DNA from 2 places in the Kitasatospora sp. NPDC094015 genome. Region 1 is predicted to be linked to the other one. Evidence: riboswitches for the same ligand, from Rfam matches in the RefSeq annotation. Region 1 holds a riboswitch; the other holds the start of a gene.
The links. Region 1 has a riboswitch for glycine ahead of gcvT (glycine cleavage system aminomethyltransferase GcvT). Riboswitches for the same ligand answer to the same signal wherever they lie in the genome.
Positions count from the first base shown of each region.

Region 2: linked by a shared signal. The riboswitch ahead of gcvP (aminomethyl-transferring glycine dehydrogenase) and the one ahead of gcvT (glycine cleavage system aminomethyltransferase GcvT) in region 1 are both predicted to bind glycine.

Region 1 is NZ_JBEOUL010000005.1:303,721-311,693, reverse strand. Features, by position in the region: gene ABT014_RS09335 (ABC transporter permease) at 1-260, opposite strand, end outside; gene ABT014_RS09330 (enhanced serine sensitivity protein SseB C-terminal domain-containing protein) at 872-1,684, opposite strand; gene ABT014_RS09325 (enhanced serine sensitivity protein SseB C-terminal domain-containing protein) at 1,929-2,717, opposite strand; glycine riboswitch at 2,876-2,980, shown strand; gene gcvT (glycine cleavage system aminomethyltransferase GcvT) at 3,157-4,275, shown strand; gene gcvH (glycine cleavage system protein GcvH) at 4,353-4,733, shown strand; gene glyA (serine hydroxymethyltransferase) at 4,820-6,088, shown strand; gene ABT014_RS09305 (L-serine ammonia-lyase) at 6,233-7,600, shown strand; gene ABT014_RS09300 (hypothetical protein) at 7,673-7,973, opposite strand, start outside.
Region 2 is NZ_JBEOUL010000036.1:9,669-17,641, reverse strand. Features, by position in the region: gene gcvP (aminomethyl-transferring glycine dehydrogenase) at 1-2,355, opposite strand, end outside; glycine riboswitch at 2,594-2,699, opposite strand; partial or broken gene ABT014_RS29815 (PRC-barrel domain-containing protein) at 2,900-3,226, shown strand; gene ABT014_RS29810 (YsnF/AvaK domain-containing protein) at 3,293-4,117, shown strand; gene ABT014_RS29805 (MFS transporter) at 4,318-5,796, shown strand; gene ABT014_RS29800 (DNA polymerase IV) at 5,956-7,374, opposite strand; gene ABT014_RS29795 (SanA/YdcF family protein) at 7,457-7,973, opposite strand, start outside.

The DNA of each region.
Region 1 (7,973 bases):
AGGCCCAGGTCGGGGTTGATCTGGTCCGGGTGCGGCTCGTCGACCGGGTGGCCGAACAACGCGGTGAGGACCGGGGCGAAGAGCGCCACCAGGATCAGCAGGATCACCACGATGCCGCCGGCCAGGGCGACCTTGTCACGCTTCAGGCGGTCCCAGGCGATCCGGCCGGGGGACCGTCCTTCGATCTTCTTGGACGGGCCGGCGGCCGCGACGGGCGTCGCCTCGGCCTCGGGACCGGTGGTCTCGGTGGGTGTGCTCATGAGTCAGTTCGTTCCCCTCGCCGACGGTGGCCGGCCCACGGTGTCGCCTCCCCCGGCCGGGTCCGGGCCCGGTCCGGGCCTGGCCCCGGGTGGCCCGGGATCGTGACAGGTGCGTGTGCAGAGCGGTGCGGTGGTACCGAAAACCGTTGCGGCGGTGCAGAGTTCGTTTTCAGGGGGAGCCGGCCGCTGACTCGGCGTGGGGGTCGGGTCAGAGGAGGCTGGACTTCGGATGGTGCCGGTGGTGCGGGGCGGTGCAGATGTGCGCGGTGCGGCCCGACGGAATGCTCGTCGCACGGACCTGTGACTTCGGCTGGCGCGCTCGCCTTCGTGGGGCTCGTTCACGCGCTCTGCATTGCGCAGAACTCTGTGTCATTCGGACAGCTTTGCGCCAGACCCCACCGGTGAAGGATGCCCAACCGTGATCTGCCCGCATGCACGACTGTTTCCACCGCATATCGCTCTTCACACAGCGGTTACTCGCCTGTCAAGACGCATGCTGACGGAAGGTCGCCAATGGCGGAGAACTGCCAGGTGGCCGCCGCCCGGGCAGCACGGAGCACCCGCCCGGGAAAACCCGTCGGGTGCTCAGGGAAATGGTGTACGAACCTGTTTCAGCGGCCGGGGTAACCGGGCCACGGCTGCTGCTGCCAGCCCGCCACGGACTGCCCGTGCTGCGGGGGCGGATAGCCGTACCCCGGATACGCCGGGGGTGCGGCCTGCGGGTGGCCGTAGTGGCTCTCCCGGTCGAAGATCGGGCGCGCGTTGGCAAGCAGCCACATCGCGACCGGGTCGAACTCGTCGGCCAGCATCACCGTGGACACCGCGGTGCCGTCCGGCACGTGCGCGACCGCGCGCTGGACCAGCGCCCGGGCCGCCTCCACCGCCGGCGGCGAGGTGTCGTACAGGTCGAGGCCGATCGCCAGGTACGGCTCGCCCAGTGCGGGCCGGACCCAGGCCTGGCGCAGCGCGCGCAGCGGGCGGACCTCCGCGGCCTGCCGGACCAGCACCTCGTAGAACTGCGGCGCCTGCAGCTGCGGCTCGCCGAGCTGGAGCGGCCCGGCCGGCAGCCGGTCCAGGCCGACCGCGATCCGGCGCAGGTCGGCCCAGGGCACGCCGACCCCGCCGCCGGGCACGTGCGGGTCGAGCCACAGGCCCCAGCGGGTGCGGTAGAGCGCGTTGGCGATCTCCAGGCCGGAGATCACCTCGTGGCCGCGGGCCCAGCCGCTGGCGGTGAGCTGCCCGGGGGAGGTGACCGCCGGGGCGTAGCCGTGGCCGCCGATGTCCATGTTCCCGTACTGGGCGTCCGGGCTGCCGGGCTGCCCGTGCCAGAGCAGCATCCAGACCTGGCCCTCGGCCAGCGCGCGCAGCAGTGCCTCGTAGGCCTCGTACCGCTCGGGCGCGACCTGGCCCAGGGCGCGCTCGATCGCGCCCGGGTCACCACCGGGACGCGCCGCGCCGGCCGGGCCCCACTGGCCCGGCGCGCTGCCGCCTGCCGCTCCCGCGCTCACGCGTCCACCTCGCTCTCGCCCGTCCCGTCGCCTGCGCGCCCCCCGCCGCGCGGGGTCGTCGGCAGCAACCCTATTGGGCCGGGCCGACGAACGTCATACCGCCATCCCCTACCGGAGAGTTGCTCCCCCGCCCGGCGACCGGCCCGGCGCCGCCCGTGGATCAGCCCCGGACGTAGAACGGCCGCACCCGGGCGAGCAGCCAGTCGACCACCGGGTCGGCGGCCAGGTCGAGCAGCACCAGGTGGACGCCCCAGGCCGGAGCGGCGGTCGCGAGCGCCCGGCCGAGCGCCTCCCCCACCCGGGCCGGGTCGGCCGGCAGCCCCGGGTCGAACTGCACGCCCAGGTAGAGCAGGGTGGCCTCGCCCTCCACCTTGGCCAGCGCCCGGCGGGCCGTCAACACTTCCGGCAGCAGCGCGAGTTCGGCGCCGGCCGCAGCCAGGAAGGCGTACGGCTCCTGGTGCGGCTCGGGCTCCTTCAGCGCCACCCGGGCGCCCTCCAGGACGGCCTCCCCGCGCTCGCCCTGCGGCCCGCGGCGCAGCTCCCCCACGCCCTCCGGCGGCACCGGGATGCCCACCGGCGCCTCGGGGTTGACCGCGATCCCGATCCCCAGCGGCAGCCCGCGGGCGAACTCCCACATCGGCGCGATCGCGAACGCCATCCCGGGCGCCTGGCGCAGGAACTCCTCCTGCGAGGAGAACACCGGCACGTACGGGGCGCCGGCCAGCTCGATGGTGGGCAGGTCCAGCGACTCGCCCTGGCGGTCCGCGCCGGCCGGCAGCGGGATCCAGACCTGGCTGCGGGCCAGCACCTCGATCACCCGTGGCGTGGCGCCCGGGTCACCGAGCGCCGCGGTGAGCACCTGTTCCAGCTCGTTGACCGGCCAGCTCCCGCCCTCGGGAGCCGAGCCCGGCTCCGTCCAAGGCTGCGCCTCGCCCGCCGGGTACCCCATCCGCTTGTGCCCCTTCCAACCTGGCCGGGCGGGCCACCTGCCGCGCGGCCCGTGCGCCGGCCGAACGACCGTCCAGCAGAGCGTATCGCCCGGCCCCCCTCCCCCCGGGCCCCACCGGCATGCCATGATGACCCCGATCCAACTTCATACTGGCCGCTCGAACCCGCGCGGGAGAGTCCGGAGTGCCTGATGCAGGCAGGGCCGGCGCCGAAGGAGCAAGTCCTCCCCGGAATCTCTCAGGCCACCCATACCGCCCGGGCTAGGCACATCTGGAAAGTGGACACGGCCGCGCCGTGCGCCCACCCACGGTGCAAGCCGCCATCCTTGGTTGCGGTGAAGCTCTCAGGTTGTGACGACAGACGGGGAGACTCCGCCCCCGCATGCCCGCGTCCAGACGCGGGTGCGCTCCTGTCAGTGCCAGCCGAGGAGTCCCGCCACCATGTCCCTGCGCCACACCGCACTCGACGCCCTGCACCGCTCGCTGGGCGCCACCATGACCGACTTCGCCGGCTGGGACATGCCGCTGCGCTACGGCTCCGAGCGCGAGGAGCACCTCGCGGTCCGCACCAGGGCCGGCCTGTTCGACCTCTCGCACATGGGCGAGATCACCGTCAGCGGCCCGCAGGCCGGCGAGCTGCTGGACCACGCGCTGGTCGGCTTCATCTCCGCGCTCGGCGTGCTGCGCGCCCGCTACACGATGATCTGCCGCGAGGACGGCGGCATCCTGGACGACCTGATCGTCTACCGCACCGGCGAGACCGAGTACATGGTGGTCGCCAACGCCTCCAACGCCCAGGTGGTGCTGGACGCGCTGACCGAGCGGGCCGCGGGCTTCGACGCGGTGGTCCGCGACGACCGCGACGCCTACGCGCTGCTGGCCGTCCAGGGCCCGGAGGCGAACGGCATCCTGGCCTCGGTGACCGACGCCGACCTGCCCGGCCTCAAGTACTACGCGCTGCTGCCCGCCACGGTGGCCGGCCGCCAGGTCTGGCTGGCCCGCACCGGCTACACCGGCGAGGACGGCTTCGAGATCTTCTCCGCCCCGGCCGACGCCGAGCACCTGTGGCAGGCGCTGACCGAGGCCGGCGCCGACAAGGGCCTGGTGCCGTGCGGGCTGTCCTGCCGCGACACCCTGCGCCTGGAGGCCGGCATGCCGCTGTACGGGCACGAGCTCTCCACCGACCTGACCCCGTTCGACGCCGGCCTCGGCCGGGTGGTCCGGTTCGACAAGACCACCAACGACGGCGAGTTCGTCGGCCGCAAGGCGCTGGAGCAGGCCGCCGCCGCGGCCGAGTCCAACCCGCCGCAGGTGCTGGTCGGCCTGGTCTCCGAGGGCAAGCGCGTCCCGCGCGCCGAGTACGCCGTGGTCTCCGCCGACGGCACCCCGATCGGCCGGATCACCTCCGGCTCGCCCTCGCCGACCCTGGGCAAGCCGATCGCCATCGCGTACGTGGACGCGGCGCACGCCGCCCCCGGCACCGCGGTCGCGGTCGACGTCCGCGGCAAGCACGAGCCGGTCGAGGTCGTCGCGCTGCCGTTCTACAAGCGCGCCCGCTGAGGCCCACGCACCCCCGGTTCCGGTCCGCACAGCGGACTGCTTCGCCCTACCCTCTTGCGATCCTGGAGAATGACGTCATGAGCAACCCCACGCACCTGCAGTACACCAAGGAGCACGAGTGGCTGACCGCGGCTGACGCGGACGGCGTCTCCACCGTCGGCATCACCAAGCACGCCGCCGACGCGCTCGGCGACATCGTGTACGTCCAGCTCCCGGAGGTCGGCGAGACCGTCACCGCCGGCGAGACCTGTGGTGAGCTCGAGTCCACGAAGTCGGTCAGCGACCTGTACTCGCCGGCCACCGGCGAGATCGTCGAGATCAACCAGGCCGTCATCGACGACCCGGCGCTGGTCAACGGCGAGCCGTTCGAGGGCGCCTGGCTGTTCAAGCTCAAGGTCGAGGCGACCGACGAGCTGATCGACGCCGAGGCCTACACCGCCTTCACCACCGGCGGCTGACCACCGCGTGCAAGGGGGCCGGCCGCAGCGCGGCGGGCGGCCCCTTCCCCTCAGGTAACCGCCCAGCCCTACGGGAAGACCCCATCATGACGGTTCTCAACCAGTCCCTGCACGCGCTCGACCCGGAGATCGCGACCGCGGTCGACGCCGAGCTGCACCGCCAGCAGACCACCCTCGAAATGATCGCCTCCGAGAACTTCGCCCCGGTGGCGGTCATGGAGGCCCAGGGCTCGGTGCTGACCAACAAGTACGCCGAGGGCTACCCCGGCAAGCGCTACTACGGCGGCTGCGAGCACGTCGACGTGGTGGAGCAGATCGCGATCGACCGGATCAAGGAGCTGTTCGGCGCCGAGCACGCCAACGTGCAGCCGCACTCCGGCGCGCAGGCCAACGCCGCCGCGATGTTCGCCCTGATCCAGCCGGGCGACACCATCCTGGGCCTGAGCCTGGCGCACGGCGGCCACCTGACCCACGGCATGAAGATCAACTTCTCCGGCAAGCTCTACAACGTGGCCGCGTACCACGTCGACGAGAAGTCCGGCCGGGTCGACATGGCCGAGGTCGAGCGCCTGGCCAAGGAGCACCAGCCGAAGCTGATCGTCGCCGGCTGGTCCGCCTACCCGCGCCAGCTGGACTTCGCCGAGTTCCGCCGCATCGCGGACGAGGTCGGCGCGCTGCTGATGGTCGACATGGCACACTTCGCCGGCCTGGTCGCCGCCGGCCTGCACCCGTCCCCGGTGCCGTACGCGGACGTGGTCACCACCACCACCCACAAGACCCTGGGCGGTCCGCGCGGTGGCGTGATCCTCTCCAAGGCGGAGTGGGCCAAGAAGATCAACTCCGCGGTCTTCCCGGGCCAGCAGGGCGGTCCGCTGGAGCACGTGATCGCCGCCAAGGCGGTCTCCTTCAAGGTCGCCGCCTCGCCCGAGTTCAAGGAGCGCCAGCAGCGCACCCTGGAGGGCGCCAAGATCCTCGCCGAGCGCCTGCTGCAGGCCGACGCCACCGGCGCCGGCGTCTCGGTGCTCTCCGGCGGCACCGACGTGCACCTGGTGCTGGTCGACCTGCGCAACAGCGAGCTGGACGGCCAGCAGGCCGAGGACCGGCTGCACGAGGTCGGCATCACGGTCAACCGCAACGCCGTCCCGAACGACCCGCGGCCGCCGATGGTCACCTCGGGCCTGCGGATCGGCACCCCGGCGCTGGCCACCCGCGGCTTCCAGGCCGAGGACTTCCGCGAGGTCGCCGACATCATCGCCGAGGCGCTGCTGCCCGCCTTCGACGAGGCCAAGGCCACCGCGCTCAAGGCCCGCGTCACCGCGCTGGCCGAGAAGTACCCGCTCTACCCGAACCTGTAGTTCACCCGGGGGTAGGGCGGGGGACCCCGCCCCACCCCCCGGTTCTCCGGGGCACCGCGCACACTGGAACGTGGTCGCGGTGCCCCGCGCCGTGTCCGCACGCCCCCCAGCACGTCTCCACGAGACCAGACAAGGACGTCCCCCGTGGCCATCAGCGTCTTCGACCTCTTCTCCATCGGCATCGGCCCATCCAGCTCGCACACCGTCGGCCCGATGCGGGCCGCCCGGATGTTCGCCCGCCGCCTGAAGTCCGAGGGACTGCTGGCCCAGGTCACCTCCGTCCGGGCCGAACTGTTCGGCTCGCTCGGCGCCACCGGCCACGGCCACGGCACCCCGAAGGCCGTCCTGCTCGGCCTGGAGGGCAACTCGCCGCGCACCGTCGACGTCGACCAGGCCGACCTGGACGTGGACCGGATCAAGGCCGAGAAGCGGCTGCGGCTGCTGGGCGTGCACGAGATCGGCTTCGACCCCGACACCCAGCTGGTGCTGCACCGCCGCAGGTCGCTGCCCTACCACGCGAACGGCATGACCCTGTGGGCGTTCGACGCCGAGGGCGCCACCGTGCTGGAGAAGACCTACTACTCCGTCGGCGGCGGCTTCGTGGTCGACGAGGACGCGATCGGCGCCGACCGGGTGGTGCCGGACGACACCGCGCTGCGCTACCCGTTCCGCACCGGCGAGGAGCTGCTGCGGCTCACCCGGGAGACCGGGCTGTCGATCTCCGGCCTGATGCTGGAGAACGAGAAGGCCTGGCGCACCGAGGCCGAGATCCGGGCCGGGCTGCTGGAGATCTGGGGCGTGATGCGCGAGTGCGTCGCCGCCGGCATGACCCGCGAGGGCATCCTGCCCGGCGGCCTCAAGGTCCGCCGCCGCGCGGCCTCCGGCGCCCGGGCGCTGCGGGCCGAGGGCATCGGCCCGGCCAACGCGATGGAGTGGGTCACCCTCTACGCGATGGCCGTCAACGAGGAGAACGCCTCCGGCCAGCGGGTGGTCACCGCCCCGACCAACGGCGCGGCGGGCATCATCCCGGCCGTCCTGCACTACTTCCAGAACTTCATCCCCGGCGCCGACGACGACGGCATCGTCCGCTTCCTGCTCGCGGCCGGTGCGATCGGCATGCTCTTCAAGGAGAACGCCTCCATCTCCGGCGCCGAGGTCGGCTGCCAGGGCGAGGTGGGCTCGGCCTGCTCGATGGCGGCCGGCGGCCTCGCCGAGGTGCTCGGCGGCAGCCCCGAGCAGGTCGAGAACGCGGCGGAGATCGGCATCGAGCACAACCTCGGCCTCACCTGCGACCCGGTCGGCGGCCTGGTCCAGATCCCGTGCATCGAGCGCAACGGCATGGCCTCCGTGAAGGCCGTCACCGCGGCCCGGATGGCCCTGCGCGGCGACGGCCGGCACCACGTCTCCCTGGACAAGGCGATCAAGACCATGAAGGAGACCGGCGCCGACATGAAGATCAAGTACAAGGAGACCAGCCGCGGCGGCCTCGCCGTCAACGTCATCGAGTGCTGATCCCCCACCCCGCCCGCCCCTGACCCCCCGCCCGGCAGCCCGCCGGCCGGGGGCCTCGGGGAGGGCCGTGCGTCAGAAGCCCTCGGGGTAGTCGTCCGTCCGCACCACTCTGGCCACGTAGAAGCCCGGTCCGTACGGGGTCTCCGTCGCGTGGTACTGGACCAACCCGAGATCCCGCACCAACGGGGCCAGGTACGCACCCGGCAGGCCCGGGATCTCCTCGGCGTGCTCCGGGTGCCCGCCACCGTCCACCGTCTCGCGGAGACCGACCAGGAAGGCCGCGATCGCCGACACCACGTCCGGCGGCGTCACCTCGTAGTCGAAGACTTCCTGCACCTGGGGCGACAGGGTGATCGGGTCGTGGGCGTCGTCG
Region 2 (7,973 bases), on a different contig from region 1:
GCGCTTGAGGCCCTCGCCGCCCATCAGCCGGACGTACGCCCAGGAGATCGGCAGGATCGCGGCCGAGCCCCACGGGGCGGCCGAGATCGGGCCGACACCGGTGGCCGGGCCGGCCTCGCTCTGCAACGGGTGGTTGGGCAGGTACGGCGCGAGGTGCGCGCGCACCGCGACCGGGCCGACGCCGGGGCCGCCGCCGCCGTGCGGGATGCAGAAGGTCTTGTGCAGGTTCAGGTGCGAGACGTCCGCGCCGAACTTGCCCGGCTTGGCGAGGCCGACCAGCGCGTTGAGGTTGGCGCCGTCGACGTACACCTGGCCGCCGGCCTCGTGCACCAGGGCGCAGATCTGGGTGATCTCGGTCTCGTACACGCCGTGGGTGGACGGGTAGGTGACCATCAGCACCGAGAGCTGGTCGCGGTGCTGCTCGATCTTGGCCTTGAGGTCCTCGACGTCCACGTCGCCGTCGACCAGGGTCTTGACCACGACCACCCGCATGCCGGCCATCACGGCCGAGGCGGCGTTGGTGCCGTGCGCGGAGGAGGGGATCAGGCAGACGTCGCGCTGGGCGTCGCCGTTGGCCAGGTGGTACGCGCGGACGGCGAGCAGGCCGGCCAGCTCGCCCTGGGAGCCGGCGTTCGGCTGGATCGAGACGGCGTCGTAGCCGGTCACCTCGACCAGCTGCTGCTCCAGCTCGCGGATCAGGGCAAGGAAGCCGCCGACCTGCTCGACCGGGGCGAACGGGTGCAGCTGGCCGAACTCGGGCCAGGTCACCGGCTCCATCTCGGTGGTGGCGTTGAGCTTCATGGTGCAGGAGCCGAGCGGGATCATGCCGCGGTCCAGCGCGTAGTCCCGGTCCGACAGGCGGCGCAGGTAGCGCAGCATGGCGGTCTCCGAGCGGTGGCTGTGGAAGACCGGGTGGGTCAGGTACTCGTCCTCGCGCAGCAGGCCGGCGGGCAGCGTGTCGGCGGCCTCGGCCACCTGGACGTCCTTCAGGCCGAAGGCGGCCCAGACGCCCGCCAGGTGCTCGCGGGTGGTGGTCTCGTCGCAGGAGATCGAGAGGGTGTCGGCGTCGACCCGGAACAGGTTGATCCCGGCCTCGGCCGCGGCGGCCACCACCTCGTCGGCGCGCCCGGGGACGCGGGCGGTCACGGTGTCGAAGAACGCGCCGTGGGCGAGCTCGACGCCGCCGGCCCGCAGGCCGTCGGCGAGCGCGGCCGCGTAGCGGTGGGTGCGGCGGGCGATGTCGGCCAGGCCGTCGGGGCCGTGGTAGACCGCGTACATCGAGGCCATCACGGCGAGCAGCACCTGGGCGGTGCAGATGTTGCTGGTGGCCTTCTCGCGGCGGATGTGCTGCTCGCGGGTCTGCAGCGCCAGGCGGTAGGCCCGGTTGCCGTCCACGTCGACCGAGACGCCGACCAGGCGGCCGGGCAGGTTCCGGGCGTACTGGGCGCGCACGGCCAGGTAGCCGGCGTGCGGGCCGCCGAAGCCCATCGGCACGCCGAACCGCTGCGAGGTGCCGCAGGCGATGTCGGCGCCGAGCTCGCCCGGCGACTTCAGCAGGGTCAGCGCCAGCAGGTCGGCGGCGACCGCGACGACCGCCCCGAGGCCGTGCGCCTGCTCGATCAGCGGGGCCAGGTCGCGGACCGCGCCGGAGGCGCCCGGGTACTGGAGCAGCACGCCGAAGACGCCGCGCTCGGCGATCTCGGCCGGGATGCCCTCGGACAGATCGGCGACGACCACCTCGACACCGGTCGGCACGGCGCGGGTCTCGATCACCGCGGTGGTCTGCGGCAGGGTGTCGGCGTCGATCAGGAAGACCCCGCCCTTGACCTTGGTGACCCGGCGGGCCAGCGCCATCGCCTCGGCGGCGGCGGTGCCCTCGTCGAGCAGCGAGGAGCCGGAGGTGTCCAGGCCGGTCAGGTCGGAGACCAGGGTCTGGAAGTTGAGCAGCGCCTCCAGCCGGCCCTGCGAGATCTCCGGCTGGTACGGCGTGTAGGCGGTGTACCAGGCCGGGTTCTCCAGCACGTTGCGCAGGATCACCGGCGGGGTGAAGGTGCCGTAGTAGCCCAGGCCGATCATCGAGGTGAACACCTGGTTGCGGGCGGCCAGGGCGCGCAGCTCGGCGAGCACCTCGGCCTCGCTGCGGCCGGCCGGCAGGCCGAGCGCGGTCAGGCTCTTGATGGCGTCCGGGACGGCGGCGTCGGACAGCTCGTCCAGCGAGCCGTAGCCCACGTGGGCCAGCATCTTCGCCCGGGCGGCGTCGTCGGGCCCGATGTGGCGGTTCTCGAAGGGGCTTGCCTGCTCGAGCTCGGTGAGGGTGGCGTCGCTGCGGCGACCGTTGGTCGGCTGGGCGTTCATGGGGGTCGAAGCCTCCTGGTCGATGACCGGCTGGGGTGCGGACGCCGACCGGCGTTCGCCGCTGCGCAGCAGCGGCGGCCATGAGCGCACGAACCCGACAGGCCTCCCCCTCTGTCATCGGGACCTGAGAGCTTCGCCCGCACGGGAGGCCCGGGGGCCGCCCGCCGGCTTGCACCGTCGGTGAGGGTGGTGCCGCCGGCTCCCGCGCCGGCGATCCTGCCCTGCTTTCCAGAGTGACCTGTCCCACACGGTACGGGTGCCTGAGAGATTCCGGGGAGGAGTTGCTCCTTCGGCGCCCTGACGCCCGGCTTCGGCGGGCTCAGGGACTCTCCCGAGCGGGCTCGGCGGTCGCCGCCCAGGGTACCAGCGCGGTTCCCGCGGATCACGGGCCAGGTCGGACGGGCCGGGCGCCGCCGTGCCCCGGACGGCGGCGCCCGGGTCGCCCACGTCCGATTGATGGCTTTTCGTGTGAAGTGGCGGACGGCCAGCTCCTTCGACCGCCCCCTTGACGGCCATTCGCAGGAGCAGTTGGACGGAGGACAGCGTGCAGACCGATATCGATCCGCGCGACCTGATCGGACACAAGGCGGTCGACCGGAACGGTGACAAGATCGGCACGGTGGACGAGGTGTACCTCGACGACGCCACCGGCGAGCCGGAGTGGGCCGCGGTGCGGACCGGGATCTTCGGCCGGGACGCCTTCGTCCCCCTGACCACCAGCGAGTTCGCCGGCGACGAGCTCCGGGTGCCCTACGACAAGTCACTGATCAAGGAGTCCCCGGACTTCGGGGTGGGCCAGCACCTCTCGCCCGCGCAGGAGCTCCAGCTCTACCGCTACTACGGGCTGGACGCCGGCGGTCCGACCCAGCCGGTCTCCGCCTCCAACGGTTCGGCCGCCGCGGCGGCCACGGTGGCGGCGGGCGACCGCAGCAAGGACATGGACTTCGGCAAGGTCTCCTCCGGTCCGGCCACGATGGCCCCGCCGGAGTCCTCGACGTCCTCGACGTCCTCGACGTCCTCGGCATCCTCGAACCTGAGCGCCCCGCCCTCCTTCGGCTCGGGCCCGCCGACCGCCGTGCCGATGGCCGTACCGATGTCGGCGCCGGCCGAGGCGCCCACGGTGCACGGCAGCCCGATGGCCACGGCACTGCACACGGCGCCGCCGAGGTCCGCGCCCGACACCCGGATGCCCGAGGAGAAGCAGCCCGAGCAGAAGCGGCCGGAGCAGCTGCGGCCCGAGCAGGGCCGGCCCGAGCAGGAGCGCCCGACCACCGCGGCGCCTAGCTCGCCGGGCGACCCGGTGGAGGTCACCTGCCGGGAGGAGCGCCTCGACATCACCACCGAGTGGCACGTCCTGGGCACCGCGCGGCTGCGCAAGTACGTGACCAGCGAGCCGGTGGAGCGCAAGGTCCCGGTGGTCCGCGAGCGGGTCCGGGTGGAGCGGGTGCCGGTCACCGATGCAGAGCGGGCCGCGCTGACCGAGCAGGAGATCGCCGAGGGCGTCGAGGAGGTCACCCTGCGGGAGGAGCGTCCGGTGGTGCGCAAGTACCTGGCGCCGATCGAGCGGGTGCGCCTGGTGGTGGAGCGCTACACCGAGGAGGCCGTGGTCCGCGAGGAGCTGCGCCGCGAGCAGGTGGAGATCCACGACAGCACCGCCCCGGCCGCCGCGGACACCCCGCCGACCGGCCAGGCCCAGCGGTCGGCGCCGGCCTCCGGTTCGATGCCGGACGCCCACCGCCCCGAGCCGCTGCGGCCGTCCTGAGCCACCGTCACCGTCCGCTCGTCGCAGGCCGTTCGAAGTCCCGTCCCCGCGTCCGCCGGGGGCGGGACTTCGGCTTTACCGAAGCTTCACCACTCGATATTTGACACACTGAACTATTCAGCGGCATGGTTACTTCATTCGATTCACTATCTCGTGCCTGAAGCAGCGCGCTTCGGGAAGCCAGAACCGGAGGAAGAACCGTGAGTGAGGCATCACAGCCCGCCATCACGGCCGACAAGCCGACCAGTGCCCGGGTGCTCCCCGCCCTCGTGCTGGCCATGCTGGCGTTCAGCGTGGTGCAGACCGCAGTCGTCCCGATCCTGCCCTCGCTGGCCAAGGAACTGAACGTCTCCGGCTCGAACATCACCTGGCTGATGACGGCCAACCTGCTCTCGGCCGCCGTCCTCACCCCGCTGCTCGGCCGGTTCGGCGACCTGCGCGGCCGCAAGCCGATGCTGCTGGTCTCGCTGGCCGGCCTGGTGGCCGGCTCCGCCCTCGCGGTCGGCACCCACTCCTTCACCTGGCTGGTCGTCGCCCGCGTCCTGCAGGGCGCCGGCGGTGGCGTGCTGCCGCTGGCCATCAGCATCGTCCGCGACGAACTCCCCCGGGAGAAGGTCACCGGCGGCGTCGCGATGATCAGCGCCTCGATGGGCGTCGGCAGCGGCCTCGGCCTGGTCGCCACCGGCCTGCTGCTGGAGCACTGGAGCTACAAGTCCATCTTCTGGATGGGCCTGATCTTCGGCCTGATCGCGGTCGCCCTGGTCGCCCTGCGGGTGCCCAAGGACCCGGTGACCGACAAGGAGGGCGGCGCCGACCCGCTGGGCGCACTCACCCTCGCCGGCTGGCTGTCCGCGCTGCTGGTCGCCGTCAGCCAGGGCAACAACTGGGGCTGGACCTCCAACAAGACCCTCGGCCTGTTCGCCGTCGCCGCCGTGGTCGCGCTGGTCTGGATCATCATCGAGACCAAGGTCAGCCACCCGCTGGTCGACATGAAGATGATGTCCCGCCCGGCCGTCGCCTTCACCAACATCTCCGGCCTGCTGATCGGCTTCGGGATGTACGGCTCCTTCCTGGTCATCAGCAACTTCGCCCAGACCCCGGAGAAGCTCACCCACTACGGCTTCACCGCCACCGTGCTGCACGCCGGCGTCATGCTGCTCCCCTCCGCGGTCGGCTCGATGGTCGCCGCCCCGGTCGGCGCGCTGCTGATCGCCCGCCGCGGCCCGCGGCTGCCGCTGGTCCTCGGTGGCGTGCTCGGCGCGGTCTCGATGGCCTACCTGGCCCTGCGGCACAGCGCCGAGGGCGACATCTACACCGCCTCCGCCGTCTTCGGCCTCGGTGTCGGCCTCGCCTACGCGGCCATGCCGGCGTACATCAACGGCGCCGTCCCGGTCGAGCAGAGCGGCATCGCCAACGGCATGAACGCGGTGCTGCGCACCGTCGGTGGCGCCGTCGGCACCGCCGTGATGGGCGCCATCCTGACCGGCGACACCATCAAGGGCCTGCCGATCCCGGTGCTGCTGCCCACCCTGGACGCCTACAAGCACGCCTTCTGGACGGCAGCCGTGGTCTGCCTGGTCGCCGCCGTCGTGCCGTTCGCGATCCGCACCGTCAAGTCGGCCACCACGCCCGTCGAGGCGGCCGCCACCAGCCCCGAGCTGGCCAAGACCGACGCCTGACGAGGCGTCCTTCCTCGCGGCCGGGACGGGACGCGAGGAGATCGGGCACGGGGGTCGACGAGGGCATCGCGACCACCCGGGCCCGGCCCGGCAGACGGCTCCGCACCTGGGACGGGTGCGGGGCCGTTGTCGTACCCGCCGTCGTCGTACCCGCAGCCGTCACCGCAGCGGCAGCGCGCCCGAGGCTTGCAACAGCGGATCCTCGATCGCGAAGGTGCGGACCCGGCCCGGCGGGCTGTCCGGCGTCTCGAAGCGGACCGTCACCCGCCCGACCCCGCTGCCCTGCACCCAGCCCGGCCCGTACTCCTCGTGCGTCACGTCCTGCCCCGGCCACCAGCGCCGCGGCGCCGGCTCCTGCTCCGGTTCGAACGCCGGCGTGGGCCGCTCCGGGGCGGGCTCCCCCTCCTGCGGCACCGCCGAGCCCTCCGACTCCTGCGCCGCCTCGGCCGCCTCGTGCGCCTCGTGCGCCGCGGCCTCCCGGACGGCCTGCGCGAAGAGGTCCTCCTGGGTGTAGTCCGCCAGCTGCGAGACGCCGACCCCGAGCAGCCGCACCCCGCCGGTGGTGTCCACCTGCAGGGCCAGCCGGCGGGCCGTGGAGGCGATCACCTCCTCGTCGTCGGTCGGTCCGCGCAGCGTCTCCGACCTGGTCAGCGTGGAGAAGTCGAAGCGCCGGACCTTGAGCACCACCGTGCGGCCCGAGCGCCCCGCCGCCCGCAGCCGGCGCACGCAGCGGGCCGCCAGCACGTCGATCTCGTGCATGATCCGGTCCCGGTCGGCCAGGTCGACCTCGAAGGTGTCCTCGACCGAGACGGACTTGGCGTCCCGGTCCGGCACCACCGCCCGCTCGTCGACGCCTATCGCCATCTGGTGGACCCCCGCGCCGTGCGCCCGCCCGAGCAGCTGCACCAGCTCCTCCTGCCCCGCGGCCGCCAGGTCGGCCACCGTGGTCAGCCCCACCCGCCGCAGCGCCTGCTCGGTCGCCGGCCCGATCCCGGGCAGCGCCCGCACCGGCATCGGGCTGAGCACCGCCTGCTCCGACCCGATCTCCACCAGCACCAGGCCGTCCGGCTTGGCCCGCTCGGAGGCGATCTTGGCCATCAGCTTGGACCCGGCCGCCCCCACCGAGGCGGTCAGACCGGTCCGCTCCAGGATGTCGGCCCGCAGGTCCTCCGCCAGCGCCAGCACCAGCCGCGCGCCCTCCACCGGCCCGGCCTGCGCCAGCGCGGGCCCGTACGGCCCCGCCTCCAGGTCCACGAAGGCCTCGTCCAGGCTGAGCGGCTCCACCAGCGGCGAGCGCTCCCGCAGCAGGCCCATCACGATCTCGCTGGCCCACCGGTAGGCCTCGAACCGGCCGGTCAGGAACGCCGCGTTCGGACAGAGCCGGCGGGCCTGGGCCATCGGCATCGCCGAGTGCACGCCGAACTTCCGCGCCTCGTACGAGGCGGTGGACACCACCCCCCGGCCGCCCAGCCCGCCCACCACCACGGCCTTGCCGCGCAGGCTCGGCTTGGCCGCCTGCTCCACCGCGGCGAAGAAGGCGTCCATGTCGAGATGGATGATGCTCGGCACCGTACGCACGACCCGATCATCCCGCAGGGCTCTGACATTCCGATCGAACGGCGGGGCCGCCCCCGCGCCCGGGCGCGTCCGGTGCCCGCGCTCAGTGCGCGGCCGCGTCGGCCAGCGCCCGGCCGACCCCGGCCTCGTGCGGCCCGAGGAACTGCGGGTCGGGCCGCCACCAGGCGTTCAGCAGCGCCTTCCCCGCGCCCGGGATCTCCCGCAGCCCCCCGTAGTACCAGGTCACGTCCTGCGGCTCGTCGACCCCGACGGCGTACGAGTCGATCCCCGCCGCCTCGCACAGCGCCAGGGCCCGGCGGACGTGGAAGGACTGACTGATCAGCACCGCCCGGTCGACCCCGAAGACCTGACGGGCCCGCGCGCAGGAGTCCCAGGTGTCGAAACCCGCGTAGTCGCCCACCACCCGGACCTCCGGCACCCCGCGCTGGATCAGGTAGTGCCGCATCGCGTCCGGCTCGTCGTAGCCGGCGCTGCTGTTGTCGCCGGTCACCAGGATCGCCTGCACCTTGTGCTGCTGATAGAGCGCCAGCGCCGCGTCCAGCCGGTGCGCCAGGTAGGGCGAGGGCTCGCCGTCGAACAGGCCCGCGCCGAAGACCACG